Regions from separate parts of the Aliiglaciecola sp. LCG003 genome, predicted to be linked through region 3. Evidence: predicted binding sites of a transcription regulator. Region 3 holds the regulator's gene; each other region holds the start of a gene.
What was found. The regulator LexA, encoded in region 3, represses DNA repair genes until DNA is damaged. The targets are predictions, from matches to a motif close to TACTGTATNNNNATACAGTA.

Region 1 (3,855 bases), 730 kb from region 3:
CTTTATAGACTAATGAACGTAAATCAGGCGTCATGGTAAGCAATTCGTGCACTCCGGTTCGACCTTTATAACCGGTGTCACCACAATCATCACAGCCTTTAGGGCGATGAAGCATCAAAGGCTCAGGTAAATTCAGTTCGCTCAAATATTCTTCACCATACTGGCGTTTAATAAACGCTAAATCGGTTTCAGTGGCCGGATATTCTTCCTTACAATTTGAACATAGGGTTCTAATCAATCGCTGGGCCATAATGCCGACACAGGCATCTGAGAAGTTTACTGGGTCTAAGCCTAAATCCAATAAACGAGTAATGGTTTCAGGAGCTGAGTTGGTGTGCAAAGTAGATAACACCAAGTGACCAGTCAACGACGCTTCGATACCTGCGTGAGCAGTTTCTTTGTCACGCATTTCACCAATCAGAATAATATCTGGGTCAGCCCGCAAAAACGCCCTTAATGCATTGGCAAAGGTAAAACCGATTTTGGGCGCGACCTGAACCTGTTGTAGTCCTGGCTGGGTAATTTCTACTGGATCTTCAGCTGTCCATATTTTCTTATCTGGCGTATTCAAAAAGCCTAAAATAGCATGCAAAGTTGTGGTTTTACCTGAACCTGTTGGCCCCACTACTAATAATATACCGTGTGGTTTTTTTATCATTTCCCGCAGCATCGCCATATTATGTGGTGCAATGTTCATTTTTTCGATAGGCAGAGCGCCGCCTGAGGCTAGGATACGCATCACCACCCCTTCGCCAGCCACCGTTGGAATCGTTGCTACCCTCACTTCCACTAACTGGCCGGACATACGAAAGGCCAATTTACCATCCTGCGGCACCCGTTTTTCAGCGATGTTCAAATTCGACATGATTTTAATACGGGCAATCACCGCACTGTGATGAGACGCGGGCACTTGGGTGATGTCCCGACAGACACCGTCAATACGCATACGTACCCGAGTTGGACCATTTTTTTCAGGATCAACATGAATATCTGACGCATTGAGCCGCTTAGCATCATGCAATACTCGGCTTACTAGGCGAACAACCGCTGGAGCATCATCTGAAAGCTCTTCTCCGGAATCATCCATCTCTTCTGAGCTGGTACCGATTTCATCTAGAATTTCATCCATTTCACCTGGTGCAGAGCCGCCGCCACTTGCACCTAAGTACTGCAGAACTTGATTGGGCAACGCCACAGAAATCTCGTAACTATCAATGCCCAGCGCACTTTCAATTTCCATTAATAGTGCCGCATTATTAGGTTCGGCCATTAACACAATTGGATTTTCACTTGCATCAGCTAGCACAGCAACGTGATTGCGCTTTAAATAGGATAGATTGAGCTTACTACCACTTTGTAGTACATGATATTTCTCAGGTAAGTAACTTATATAAGGTACCTGATAATGGACAGACAACGCATTGCCTAGGGCATCTTCTGGAATGCGGGCCTCTGACGTCAGCCGCTGAATGAGTTGGCGCAAATCTTTACTCGATTCAGTAAACTGCTTTAGATCCTTTTCTGACATCAGGTTGCGATGGATCAAGTAGTCAAAGGGATTGCTTGTGCCGCCTAATTCATAACGAAATTTGTTGCCAATGATTTCAGCCAGTGAATTGGCCAATCTTAGGTCAGCATCGCCAAATGAACCGACCTTTTTATTGATTATCTGCATCACGCCCATCAACACACCAGCATTTAATATTGGCACACAAATGATGTTGTCAGTTTTGAAAGAACTGTTTTTATCGAATTTGTCGGCAAATTTCAGCCGAGGATGTATTTCAGCGAGCTCCTGAGCATTATACGGGTCACTAATAAGCAAAGGCTTTTGACTCAGCGCCACGTAACCTGCAATTGACTGCGGACTAATAGGTACTTTAATCTGACGGGTTTCTTTACCGGTCTTGAAGCGAGCAACTAAGTCTTGATGTTGGCGGCGACGTTGAAAAATACTCATGCGCTGCGCTTCAAACAGATTCAAGATCATAGGTTCGAGCTGTTGATACGCATCTAATAAAGAAGGGTGCGCTTCAAGCAAGCTATCTATTTTCTGTAGAGTGTCTTCAATAACCAGTTCAGTTGCCATGTACTACGTCAGTTTCACTTATAATTGTAGTAACTATAACCGAGTGTATTCATTAACAAAACCTAAGAATCAGTTTGCGTTTCATCCGGCTCACGTGGTTTCACATTTTGGTTGAATAAAAAACCGAGAATGGTCAATAACATCGCACTATGTGACACTGGATGACCGAGTATCTCGGTACCATCAACAATCCAGCTACCAAGCACCTGAATTAAGGCAAGGGTAATTGGGATATACAACATCCAGTTTATAAACGTATGTAATTTAGGGTCCATATCTTTCTCCATTTAAAGCAAGGGGCTAAGGCCCCTTGAAGTTATTTTTAATGAGTCCATTCGTAAATAGTAACTCCGAAACCATAACTAGCACTGCCAATGGCATGGATAACACTTCCAACGCCATAACCAACAGCATAGCCAATATCAATTAGTTCAAAGCCACCTGACACATGGTGTAATTCAATTTCTGTCATAACTTGCATAGTTGCGTCCTTTTAGATTAATGGGTTGCATCATAAATACCATAACCAATACCAAGACCAATTTTACTGGCCGCTGAAAGTGCTTGTGCATAACCTATTACGCCAAGTGCTACAGCTAAAGGTGCCACCCCACCATTTACTTCTTCTAATTGCATTTCATTCAATTCTCGCATTTGCGAATTCCTTTTGATTTAGATTTAAAAGCTAATAGCTGTTTAGCCATTAGTGTTAGTACCTACTATTAAACTCTGGTCGCACTGTTGGATAACTTTCATCATCTATATGCAAAAGTTTCAATAGAAGATAATCAAAAGGTTAGAATGAGAATAGTCAAAAAACACCTGTCCTATGGTACAGTTTTTTGGTTTAATTCACGTCAGTCAGCTCAAAGCACCCCCTGACGCGCCGCAAAGCCCATTGATTATGATTTATCCAATTTTTAGTCGCTTAAGACTTGCATAAAGATACCACCCATGTATAATTCGCGCCCACTTGCCCTAATGAGGGTAGTGATTTCCGGAAAGCGTATTAACTTTTAAAGCTAATACAAACATCGGAAAATATGAACAAGACCCCAATTGGGGGTCATCGGTTTACATGCATCCTCCCACCTTATGATAGGTTGGTGTGGATGGTTTTTTTTGTTCTTTCGGTTGGAGCTTAATCGATGCCAAATCAAAGAATTCGTATTCGTTTGAAAGCGTTTGATCACAAGTTGATCGATCAGTCTACGGCTGAAATCGTTGAAACTGCGAAACGTACTGGTGCTCAGGTTAGCGGTCCTATTCCACTACCTACTCGCAAAGAACGCTACACGGTATTGACTTCACCTCACGTAAATAAAGATGCACGTGATCAGTATGAAATCCGTACCCATAAGCGTTTGGTAGATATCATTGAACCAACTGATAAAACAGTTGATGCATTGATGAGATTGGACTTGGCTGCCGGTGTTGATGTTCAAATCAGCCTGGGCTAACAAGAGAGGGTTTTAACAATGGCGATTGGTCTTATCGGTCGTAAAGTAGGTATGACTCGCATCTTCACTGAAGATGGTGTTTCAATTCCTGTGACTGTTATAGAAGCGACCCCAAACCGTGTAACTCAGTTACGTACTGAGGAAACAGATGGGTATCGTGCGCTACAAGTAACCGCTGGTGATAAAAAAGCGAACCGCGTTAATAAAGCTGCAGCAGGTCATTTTGCTAAAGCTGGCGTGGAAGCTGGCCGTGGTTTGTGGGAGTTCCGTTTAGATGACAACGAAGGCGAAGGCATAGAAGTTGGC
Region 2 (3,855 bases), 880 kb from region 3:
ACGGCCGACATTTCCTCCAATAGCGGTTCCAATCATAGCCCCAAACACTGTTGCAGCGGTTTGGCCATGACCCCCACCAATTTGGTGGCCAAGTACGCCGCCTAAAATACCGCCGATAATCATACCGCTCGACTCGTTGGGGCCTTGTGATGAGGCGCATGCTGACAAAAGCGTAACTGTGGTTAAACTTATTAAAATAGATTTTACAGAACATCTCACATGGTTCATAACTTACCCCTTATTATATAGCTGATACGCTAATTCAATTAACAGAGTAATTTAGACCATTAGAAAAGCTTTGATTTAAGTCAATAAAGCAAGTGATTGGGAGGATTGGAGATATAAGCCACTTCGAAAATGTCCTGTCAGTAATTAACTAACACGCTTCCGTAGAGTTGCTCTGCTCCTAAACGCAAAAAGCCCCACTAACAGTCTTAGCAGGGAATATCACGCTTAGGAGACGCGCTTAATTTAATATTTTACAACACTTCTTCGGTAGCGGCGGCATCTTCCGGCTTAACCGTTTTAGGCAACAATAATTCTGCACGTAGACGCTTTTCAATATCGTCAGCCATTTCTTTATGCTCTTTCAAGTATTTAACAACATTAGCCTTACCTTGACCAATACGTTCGCCGTTGTAGCTATACCATGCACCAGCTTTTTCGACGAATTTTTGCTTCACACCCAAATCGATCAACTCAGCTTCTTTGCAAATTCCCTGTCCATACATGATTTGGAATTCAGCTTGTTTGAATGGGGGGGCAACTTTATTCTTGACCACTTTGACCCGTGTTTCGTTGCCGACGACTTCATCACCATCCTTGATGGCGCCGATACGACGGATATCCAATCGAACTGAAGCATAGAATTTCAACGCATTACCACCGGTAGTGGTTTCAGGTGAACCAAACATAACGCCGATTTTCATCCGGATCTGGTTAATGAAAATAACCAAGGTATTTGAACGTTTGATGTTACCTGTTAATTTACGCAATGCTTGAGACATCAAGCGAGCTTGTAGACCAACGTGAGAATCCCCCATGTCGCCTTCGATTTCTGCTTTTGGTGTAAGAGCAGCTACCGAGTCAACCACCACAACATCAACCGCACCCGAACGTACTAACATGTCACAAATTTCTAGGGCTTGTTCACCCGTATCAGGTTGAGACACCAATAAATCATCGATGTTGACCCCTAACTTTGCAGCATAAATCGGATCCAAAGCATGCTCAGCATCGACGAATGCACAGGTTTTACCGATTTTCTGTGCTTCAGCAATGGCTTGAAGCGTTAATGTTGTTTTACCCGATGATTCTGGACCGTAAATTTCAACCACACGACCACAGGGCAATCCACCTATACCAAGGGCAATATCGATAGTAAGTGAGCCGGTCGAGATTGCATCAATATCAAGTGCCTGGTTATCACCCAGACGCATGATGGCACCTTTACCAAATTGTTTTTCAATCTGTCCTAAAGCTGCTGATAGTGCGCGAGATTTATTGTCGTCCATCGGAGTATCCTTCGAATTAAGCATGGGTGAATCAGCGATGGTTAATGATCTGGCTGATTTCAATCAATATAGTTGTTGAACAGAAGTATACTGTATGATTATACAGTTACAAGTACAGTTTTGTTTTTTTATCAAAATAAATTTCATTGCTAGGCAAAGTCACTGAATTCATTCACCTTCACAAACTAATATACTTTGCTCAAGGGCGAATTGGATTGCCTGCATTCTGACCTGATGACGATTTCCAGTAAAGATTCGACTGGTGCTGGTTATCTGGCCTTGGCAATAAAAGCCAAACCAAACCAAGCCCACTGGCTTTTCGGTGCTACCGCCATTTGGCCCAGCGATACCACTGATTGAAACCGCTAAATTTGCCTTACTCACTTTGGCGCAGCCTAGGGCCATTTGTTCAACAGTCTGTTGCGACACGGCACCAAATGTATCCAAGGTAGTCTGCTCTACCTGCAACAACTCATGTTTAGCTTGATTGCTATAAGTCACAAAAGAGCGTTCAAACCAATTGGAACTGCCATCAACACTGGTGAAAGCAAAAGCTAACCCACCCCCAGTACAAGATTCAGCACAACTAATTGTCCATTTTTGCTTGAGCAAATTAGTGGCCAAGTGCACGACCAATGATTCAATCTTATCTGCAAACATAAGCACAGGCCTTGAAAAGTAAAAGCTAATTATGCCTTTTATCGCCAATGCTATTCAAGGGGATAGTCGATACTTAATAAGTCGCTAAATTAACCCCGCGATTGCGCAGCTTAGGTGCCTTTGAGAGAAACTACTGATATTTGTCATCAGTAGCGCTAGAAAAACCCCGCGTAGCTCTTATAATGCACCTATTGAAATTCACCGCCTTATTTTGAATAGCCCGTTTATTCTGACCTAAGACACTGCAACAAAGAGCTCAAAGTTTCTATGAATCAAAGCGTTCAACCAACCGAACTTGATAATCACACCCCGATGATGCGCCAATATTTACGTATTAAGGCCGATCATCCGGATATTTTACTATTTTATCGAATGGGTGATTTTTATGAACTGTTCTTTGATGACGCCAAAAAAGCTGCCCAATTGCTAGATATTTCACTTACTGCCAGAGGAAAATCTGGCGGCAACGCCATTCCTATGGCAGGTGTACCTTACCATGCGGTTGACAATTACCTTGCCCGCCTAGTGAAAATGGGCCAATCGGTGGCACTATGCGAACAAATTGGTGATCCAGCCGCTAGCAAAGGTCCGGTTGAACGTCAAGTACAGCGAATCGTTACACCCGGCACTGTCACAGACGAAGCCCTGTTAGAGGATAAGCGCGATAATTTGCTCGCAGCTGTATTTTCCCATAAGACTAAATTTGGCTACGCCACACTAGATATTACCAGTGGTCGCTTTGCCATTGTCGAATTAGATGACGAAGAGTCGTTATTGGCCGAGTTACAACGCAGTCGGCCAGCAGAGTTACTCTATCCTGAAGGATTTGATTTTCACCATCTGATTGAACATCAATCAGGATTGCGTCGCCGCCCAGAATGGGAATTCGATTTGCAAACCGCGCAAAATCAATTGAATCAACAATTTGGCACTAAAGAGTTAAATGGCTTTGGGGTTCACAACGCCAAACTCGGATTATGTGCCGCAGGTTGCGTGATGCAATATGTTAAAGACACACAACGGGCAGCCTTGCCGCATATTCGCCGCATTCAACTAGAAGATCATTGTGATTCGGTGATGATGGACGCCGCAACTAGACGCAATCTTGAGCTTACTCACAACTTAGCCGGAGGCACTGACAATACCCTCAGTAGTATTTTAGATTGCACCTCTACTGCTATGGGCAGTCGACTGCTCAATCGATGGATTCAACGGCCACTGCGTGATCATCAAGCATTAGCAGTTCGTCAGCAACGCATTCAAGCATTGCTAAATAGTGATTATACTGAACTACAAAGTACCTTGAAGCATATTGGCGATGTTGAACGAGCATTAGCAAGGCTAGCATTGCGCTCCGCTCGACCTCGAGATTTTTCACGCTTATCCAATGCCTTTGAAACCCTGCCAAAGTTGCAGACCAATTTAGCGCAATTAGGTGCGCCATTTGCGCAATTGGCCACACAGATTACAGAATTCCCCGCATTTTTAGAGCTATTACAACACGCGATTATCGAGAATCCGCCGGTACTTATCCGCGATGGCGGTGTTATTGCCCCTGGCTACAACGCAGAATTAGATGAACTGCGTGATCTGGCCAAGGGCGCGACAGATTACATTGATAGACTTGAGTTGCGAGAAAAAGAACGCACTGGTATTTCGACTCTAAAAGTCAGCTACAACA
Region 3 (3,855 bases):
CGAGCAGGTGGCGCAGCTATATCTGTTGGCGCCATAAGAGTCACATTTTGGGGGGCGCTTGCTATGGCGCTAACTGCTGCTGTGGGGCGGGTTTTTGGCGTGGTGGCGTGAAAGGACAATATTACAATCTCATCCACTCACAAAACAGATGCAGATCAGCACATGCATTAAACACAAACGTCCTGTTAGTGGAACACATAATAAGCCATAGCCTTTACCCTTAATTCAGTGTTTTATAGATGGCAAAACAAGGAGTAATGATGAACTTCAATCAAGCACAGGGAAATATGAACTTCGCCTATTTTGGCGGTTCTATGGGGGTTTTTGCCTCTGGCATAATTTGGGGGATAGCCGGCTTAGTCGCGCTGTTGTCGTCCAACCAAGCAAGTATGTACACTCTTTTTTTTGCTGGCATGTTGATTCATCCAATCGCAATACTATTGTCAAAAGCACTCAAGCGCCCAGGAGCGCATCTGCCTGATAATCCCTTAGGAAAACTCGCGTTGGAAAGCACCATTATTTTGTTTGTGGGCTTGTTTATCGCTTTCTATGTAGCAAAGCTTCAAGTGGAGTGGTTTTATCCGATTATGTTGCTGATAATTGGTGTACGTTATCTGCCGTTTCAGACTTTATATGCAACTAAGCTTTATTGGTTCTTGGGTGGTCTGCTGATGCTCTGTGGTGTTTTATGTATTCTATTCGGGGCTAAGTTTGTTGTCGGTGCTTTTATAGGTAGCGGGATTGAACTGCTATTTTCATTAATTATTTTCTATCAATCTAGACGACAAGATTCAAATACGGCATTGTAGTGACAAAGAATAAATATTGGAGACTCAGGAAATGAATAAACTGGTATTAATTATTTTGGCTATTCTTCTACCGCCTATCGCTGTTTTGCTAAAAAGTGGTTTCGGGAAAGATTTATTAATCAATGTGCTGCTTTGTATACTGTTTTATGTTCCGGGTATCATTCATGCAGTTTGGGTGGTAACAAAGTAACCTTCTGAATAACAATCGGGAAATAGTGTGAGTAGTTGTTTCGATAGAAATAATCTTTACTGAATGCTATTTTTCGTTGGTTAAATCGTATTCTGCAATTTTAACCTGCTTTTAATGCAAGTATTCCTTAACAGCTGTTAATTCGTAATCGTAATATAGCGAAAAAAGTGTGTCTATATTAGAGTTGCCCAGTAAACTGTAACGTTATAGCTTGCACTGATTACGCGGTGCGAGTTAACAGACTAGAGTACATAACAAAGCGTTGCTAGGGGAAGGCGTATGAACGAGTTAGACTGGTATGAACCAAAAAAAAATACTAATCTTGTTGAGCAATGCCCTTGTTGCGACTATTTTACCTTGTCACAAAGAGCAAGCTACCTGATATGCCCCATCTGTTTTTGGGAGGATGATGGCGTTGACGTGAATGCGCAAGATAATTACTCGGGACCAAATCATATGTCGTTGCGCCAAGGTCGACAAAACTTCATACAGATTGGTGCTTGTGACCCCAAGATGCTTGAACATGTATTGTCTGAAGAAGATAGAAAATCATTCCACTATAAAGCCCGGGAAAAATAATAACGGCAACTAGATTTGTTTTATGAGATTAACTGTATATACTACCAGTTGAACTGTATAGAATAACAGGCTGTTTATGCGTCCACTAACTCCAAGACAAGCAGAAATACTCCAGCTCATCAAGACAACTATGTCTGAAACTGGCATGCCCCCTACTCGTGCTGAAATTGCCCGGGAATTAGGCTTCAAATCCGCTAATGCTGCAGAAGAACATCTAAAAGCCTTGGCTAGAAAAGGTGTGATCGAAATATTACCGGGTACCTCACGGGGCATAAAGTTAAATGTGCCGCTAGATGATGTGCCTGAAGAGTTAGGCCTACCTTTAATTGGTCGCGTTGCTGCGGGTGAGCCGATCTTGGCTGAAGAACATGTAGAATGTCACTACAAGGTTGATCCTAATTTATTTAAACCCAGTGCCGACTTCCTGCTGCGCGTCAGTGGTATGAGTATGAAAGATATCGGTATTTTAGACGGTGATTTATTAGCCGTACATAGAACAACCGATGTGCACAATGGCCAGGTGGTAGTCGCTCGTGTCGACGAAGATGTAACGGTAAAGCGTCTTGAAAAACGGGGGCGAGAAGTACTATTGCATGCGGAAAATGACGATTTCAATACCATCAAAGTTGACTTGGCATCACAGCCGTTCAATATTGAAGGCATTGCTGTTGGTGTGATCCGTAACGCTGACTGGATGTAAATAGCCACTTCGTTAATTTCCAGGTATTTGATAAAACAATTAGCCACTGGTGAAAGCCATTGGCTATTTCTAGCTGCTTTTCGCTCCCCTCTTTAGCAACGAATAACTTACTACTTTTTATGTACTTCAATTCCCGCCCCAAACCGTCATCAGGCAAAAAAAAATAATCACAATGATTCTAACAGCATATTATTTTGCAGGTTGGCAGGTGAATATCACTTAAAATACTTCATTTAGCCTATTTTGGATAAAAATCAATCAGTTGTTTCTAATAACAACAAAAAACACTAGACTCCATTGGCTGATTGAGTAATTCTTATACGTCAATTAACAGATTCATAACAAAAATAAATCAAGTCATTTACCACGTTAGAGTTTTTGGCGGATATTATCTGTGCGTTACTCCCTTGGAAAAGGCTTAAATCACCAGGAGGTGTTGAGTGAAAAAGACATGGTCCGGCGCATCGGTCTTACTGACCAGTATCATTGCGTTTGCTACCTCAGCAGAAACGAATTCGACTGCTGACCAATACCAGCTGAATCTACGACAGGGTGTGACAGACATCAGTGCTGAAGTCTATGACTTGCACATGTTGATGTTTGGCATATGTGTTGTTATTGCCGTACTTGTGTTCGGTGTGATGTTTTACAGCATGTTTTTTCACCGCAAATCACGGGGTGCTAAGCCTGCTCATTTTCATGAGAGCGTAAAAGTAGAAATTGCTTGGACCATCATTCCATTCGTTATCCTCGTGGTGATGGCCTTTCCTGCTGCAAAAACTTTAATCGCCATGGAAGATGCCAGTGCAGCAGATGTGACGGTGTTAGTCACAGGTTCACAGTGGAAGTGGCATTATAAATATATGGATGATGACGTAGAATTTTACTCATCATTAGCCACTCAACCGGAACAAATTAGCAATCGCTTTGCTAAAGGTGAAAACTACTTATTGGAAGTAGATAGACCTTTGGTTATTCCTACCGGTAAAAAAGTCCGCTTTTTAGTGACCTCAGATGATGTTATTCATTCTTGGTGGGTACCGGATTTCGCCGTCAAAAAAGACGCCAACCCTGGTTTTATCAATGAAGCTTGGGCCAATGTGAATCATGCCGGCATTTACCGTGGGCAATGTGCAGAGCTATGCGGTAAAGATCACGGATTCATGCCAATCGTCGTTATTGCCAAAGAGCCCGCCGAATATCAAGCCTGGATCACGGCACAACAAGAATCCCAACGCAAAGCAAAAGAAGAAGAACAACGTTTGCTAGCGTTAAATATGAGTATGGATGAATTGATGGCCACTGGCGAGCAGGTCTATATGCGCACTTGTGCAGCCTGTCATCAGCCTAACGGTGGTGGTTTGCCAGGTGTATTCCCAGCTTTGGCTGGCAGTGCAATGGCACTGAACGATATTCCTGCCCATATCGACATTGTTATAAATGGCAAAACTGGCACTGCTATGCAGGCGTTTGGCAAACAATTAACAATGAGTGAGATTGCCGCCGTTGTGACTTATGAGCGAAATGCTTGGGGTAACAATACGGGTGACATGATCCAAGCAAAAGACATCAACGCC
Region 4 (3,855 bases), 1.8 Mb from region 3:
AGCCTAGTACCTTATTATTCATATCGAGGAAAAGAGCATATTTCAATTTTGGAAAATCACTTTGAGAGGTGATGAGTTCTTCCATCCCCATATAATCATTGGAGAGTATCCAGTAGCTGCCATTGGCAGCGAACACTTTTGCTAATGCTATCGCTTCTTGTTTATTTTGCTCGGTTAAAAACAGTTTTTGCCGATTGACCAGATCAAAAATAAAGATAGTCATTAAAATGGCATGCACAAGAGTGATTCCCAGGATCAATTGTCTAGTTATTGATTTGCTAAAAAACTGATTTATCCAAGATAAAATTTTTATTGGGTTCTCACTTCTTTATTAAATATTTTAATAAAGTCACGAATTGACTGATAAGTATCATTATCCGCGCCCTCGAACCTAGACAATTCCATTCGCGCTAAAACATTTTTTCCTTCTTCAGTTTTGTGCAAGTTTATTAATAAGAACCTAACTTTTTGTACTAATTCTTCCGGTACACTAGGCAATACTACCAGAGCATTATTTAGCAATGGCTCTGTTTGCCATTTAATGAATAATTGGTCTGCGAGTTCCGGACGTTCTTTGATTAGCGCTTTCCAGGGAGGAGGCCAGGTTGCCGCGGCACTAGTTTGTCCTAAAAAAACACTCATTATTGATGATTCCTGTGAACCAACGTAACGGTTGTCCAATTCAGTCAAAACATTAACACCATTTTTTTGCAAGAAATATTGTGGCAACATAGTGGCCGCCAAGGCACTAGGGGCAGGATAACTAATCGACTTTCCTTTAAGATCAGTAATATTTTTAATATCACTGTCTCGTCTAACTAAAATAATACCTTTAAAGTTTTCATCATCACCCATTTTGGCAAAAACATTATATCCCCGGTCAATTGCATTGATAGTTTGGTAAGGATTTGGCAATGAGAAATCGAATTTATGCGTATATAATTTTTCGTTGTAAGATTCATAATTGCGCGAAGCCTCAAGCTTAAAATTGACTCCGTCGATATTTTTTGACAAATATTCCATTAAAGGTGAAAACACTTCAAACAGCAGTTGTGGATTGTGTAATGGATGTACTCCGAATACATATTGTGTATCTGCACTGACTGAGATATCCGAAAAGGTTGGCTTATAGATGGGTGTTGATTCAGGTTCACACCCTAGCAAAAGACTTGCTATTAGCAATAGCCCAGTATTTAGCAAGCATTTTTGAAAGTTCTTTAATGGTTGATTTAAAAAAATAAAAATCAAAATTTATTAAGCCTGTAAATGACGAAAAATACAAAAATGGTTGGATAAAATATAACAGATTATCCGCACTTCATATATTGTAGACTAAATAACTTACCTGTTTTCTATTAATAGACCATTAGCGGTTTGCCAGCAAACAATGGTGTCAGCATTAATTACTGCCAATTATATAAATCACAAAGACTCCAAACAAAACTCAATCCTATGAATTACAGCCTTATTTTTCCAGCCTCATCTAAGAGATGAGGTACAGCCATGCGCTACTCAAGCTTGGTGAATTACCATGACACCTATGTTAAAGAATTACTAACAATTACCAAGACATATATGTCTTGATAGTGCTTTCGAATCCTGTGCTGCCTTCTCGAAATAACAATGCAATGGTTAAATATTTAGTGACTAGAAAATAATACTGTATATAATAACAGTGTATGTTGAAGTTTATTCCTATTAAAGCCCATGCGGGCATCATCGGTTTTGAGTCTCCTGCAGCTGAATATACCCAGCTTGGACTTGATTTAGACCAACTCCTTATTGATCATCCATCCGCAACCTACATTGGTATTGCTGATGGTGAATCAATGAAAGGTGATGGTATTTTTTCAGGTGACTTACTGATCGTCGATCGTGCTCAGTCTATAAAAGATCAAGATGTAGTGGTCGCTAATCTCAATGGTGTGTTTGTCTGCAAAAAAATAGATAAGATACAAAGGTGTTTAGTGTCATCTAGTATTGGCTTCGCACCGTATTTTTTACGTGAAGGTGATGAGTTTCAAATCGAAGGCGTCGTTACACGCTCTGTAAGATTGCACCGTCCGTTTAAAAAGAGACTTTGATGTACGCGTTATGTGACGTGAACAGCATGTATGCCAGCTGTGAAAAAGTGTTTGACCCATCTATACGGAAAAAGCCTGTAGTTGTATTAACCAATAACGATGGTTGTATATGTGCTGCATGCGGTATTGCAAAAAGTCTGGGAATTGGCAAAAAGTTTGTGCCCTATTTTCAAATGAAAAAAGAGCTTAAAGCGGCTGGGGCGATAGTACGCTCTAGCAATTACGAGCTTTATGCCGATTTAAGTAAGCGACTCATGGACACCTGCGCTCGCTTTGCTCCTGAAATTAATGTTTATTCAATTGATGAGTGTTTTCTGTATTACGGCAAAAACAAATCTGCCCCACCCCAAGGATGGCAGGAACTTGCATCAAGTATAAGAAAAACGGTGTGGCGTGAGGTCAGATTACCCATAGGTATTGGCATGGGAGAAACCCCCACGCTGGCCAAGGCAGCAAATCATGCTTCAAAAAGAATCGATGGTTTTAGCGGTATAGCGGTTATTGATGATGATGCTAAGCGAAAGCTGATCCTTTCCCAAATGGCGGTAACTGATATTTGGGGAATTGGCCAGAGACTGGGCAGACGACTCAAGGTAATGGGAATCGATACTGCGCTGGATCTAGCCAATCAGGATCCAACAAAGATCAGAAAAGACTTTTCTATTTTAGTGGAAAGTACAGTTCGGGAGCTAAACGGCGAAGTTCGTCATAGCTGGGATGATGCCAGAGCTGCAAAAAAGGAAATATATAGCACCCGAAGCTTCGGGCAGCGTATTACAGAGCTTGAGCAACTGAAATTTGCCATCGCATCACACGCTGAAGTCGTAGCCGCAAAACTAAGAAAACAAAAAAGCTTAGCCAGTGCAATGACTATCTTTGCATCTAGCTCGCCCCATGATAATGACGGTTATTTTAGCGAGTCGTTTTTTCATCGATTCATGGTACCAACCAATGACACGTGCAATATCATCAGTGCAGCGCAAGCCGCAATTCCAAAACTTTTTCAACAGGGTGTACGCTATTATCGCTGTGGAGTGGGATTACTAGATTTGCATCGAGAACAACTTTTCCAGTACGACTTATTCAACCCATCGAAGGATAACCCCAAATTGATGACATGCATGGATAGTATCAACGCCAGATTCGGTCGATCAACAGTCCATGTTGCGGCAAAAGGGATTGAGCAAAAGTTTGCTATGCGCCGTGCATTCTTGTCACCCCAATACACCACAAAATGGGCAGATATTCCTAAAATCATTTGTTGAATGTATATATCACTTTCAATCCCCTAGCCTAAAGTAATTATATTCACACTTTGCTTACTTAGCTGTGCTGAACATTTAATCACACCGCTGTGCGCCCTGATAAGACTATGGTGAAAAAACTCTAGAACCCAGTATCAATTTTATATATTTCCGGTTAAGGTTTATAACTTGTTGAATTTAATAGTCTAATAAACAATGAAGGCAGACCTTTCTGAGAAGTATTGTACCGATTATCTAGTTATCGGAGCTGGCGCTAGCGGCTTAGCTTTTGTGGATACTTTGGTAAGTGAATCCGATGCCACCGTTATTATTATTGATAATCGACACAAGCCTGGCGGACATTGGGTAGACAGTTACTCATTCGTAACACTCCATCAGCCATCCTCGTTTTATGGCGTTAATTCGAAGGAGCTCAGTAATGGTCGAATCGATGATGCAGGCTTGAATCAGGGGCTAAATGAATTAGCCACAGGTGCGGAAGTTCAAGCTTATTATGACAATGTGAT

Region 1: the regulator LexA is predicted to act here: its motif matches at 2,910-2,929, upstream of QR722_RS02570 (class IIb bacteriocin, lactobin A/cerein 7B family).
Region 2: the regulator LexA is predicted to act here: its motif matches at 1,603-1,622, upstream of recA (recombinase RecA).
Region 4: the regulator LexA is predicted to act here: its motif matches at 1,659-1,678, upstream of QR722_RS10520 (S24 family peptidase).

The regions. Positions count from the first base shown of each region.
Region 1 covers NZ_CP128185.1:605,663-609,517, forward strand. The annotation lists gene QR722_RS02555 (GspE/PulE family protein) at 1-2,089, opposite strand, end outside; gene QR722_RS02560 (hypothetical protein) at 2,152-2,364, opposite strand; gene QR722_RS02565 (hypothetical protein) at 2,412-2,570, opposite strand; gene QR722_RS02570 (class IIb bacteriocin, lactobin A/cerein 7B family) at 2,588-2,743, opposite strand; gene rpsJ (30S ribosomal protein S10) at 3,238-3,549, shown strand; gene rplC (50S ribosomal protein L3) at 3,568-3,855, shown strand, end outside.
Region 2 covers NZ_CP128185.1:3,404,941-3,408,795, forward strand. The annotation lists gene QR722_RS14855 (RT0821/Lpp0805 family surface protein) at 1-228, opposite strand, end outside; gene recA (recombinase RecA) at 480-1,514, opposite strand; gene QR722_RS14865 (CinA family protein) at 1,683-2,174, opposite strand; gene mutS (DNA mismatch repair protein MutS) at 2,487-3,855, shown strand, end outside.
Region 3 covers NZ_CP128185.1:4,287,911-4,291,765, reverse strand. The annotation lists gene QR722_RS18785 (VIT1/CCC1 transporter family protein) at 1-111, shown strand, start outside; gene QR722_RS18780 (DUF7010 family protein) at 240-809, shown strand; gene QR722_RS18775 (YqaE/Pmp3 family membrane protein) at 841-999, shown strand; gene QR722_RS18770 (CPCC family cysteine-rich protein) at 1,279-1,578, shown strand; gene lexA (transcriptional repressor LexA) at 1,655-2,278, shown strand; gene coxB (cytochrome c oxidase subunit II) at 2,719-3,855, shown strand, end outside.
Region 4 covers NZ_CP128185.1:2,442,162-2,446,016, forward strand. The annotation lists gene QR722_RS10510 (ATP-binding protein) at 1-238, opposite strand, end outside; gene QR722_RS10515 (phosphate/phosphite/phosphonate ABC transporter substrate-binding protein) at 310-1,248, opposite strand; gene QR722_RS10520 (S24 family peptidase) at 1,680-2,084, shown strand; gene QR722_RS10525 (Y-family DNA polymerase) at 2,084-3,349, shown strand; gene QR722_RS10530 (NAD(P)-binding protein) at 3,545-3,855, shown strand, end outside.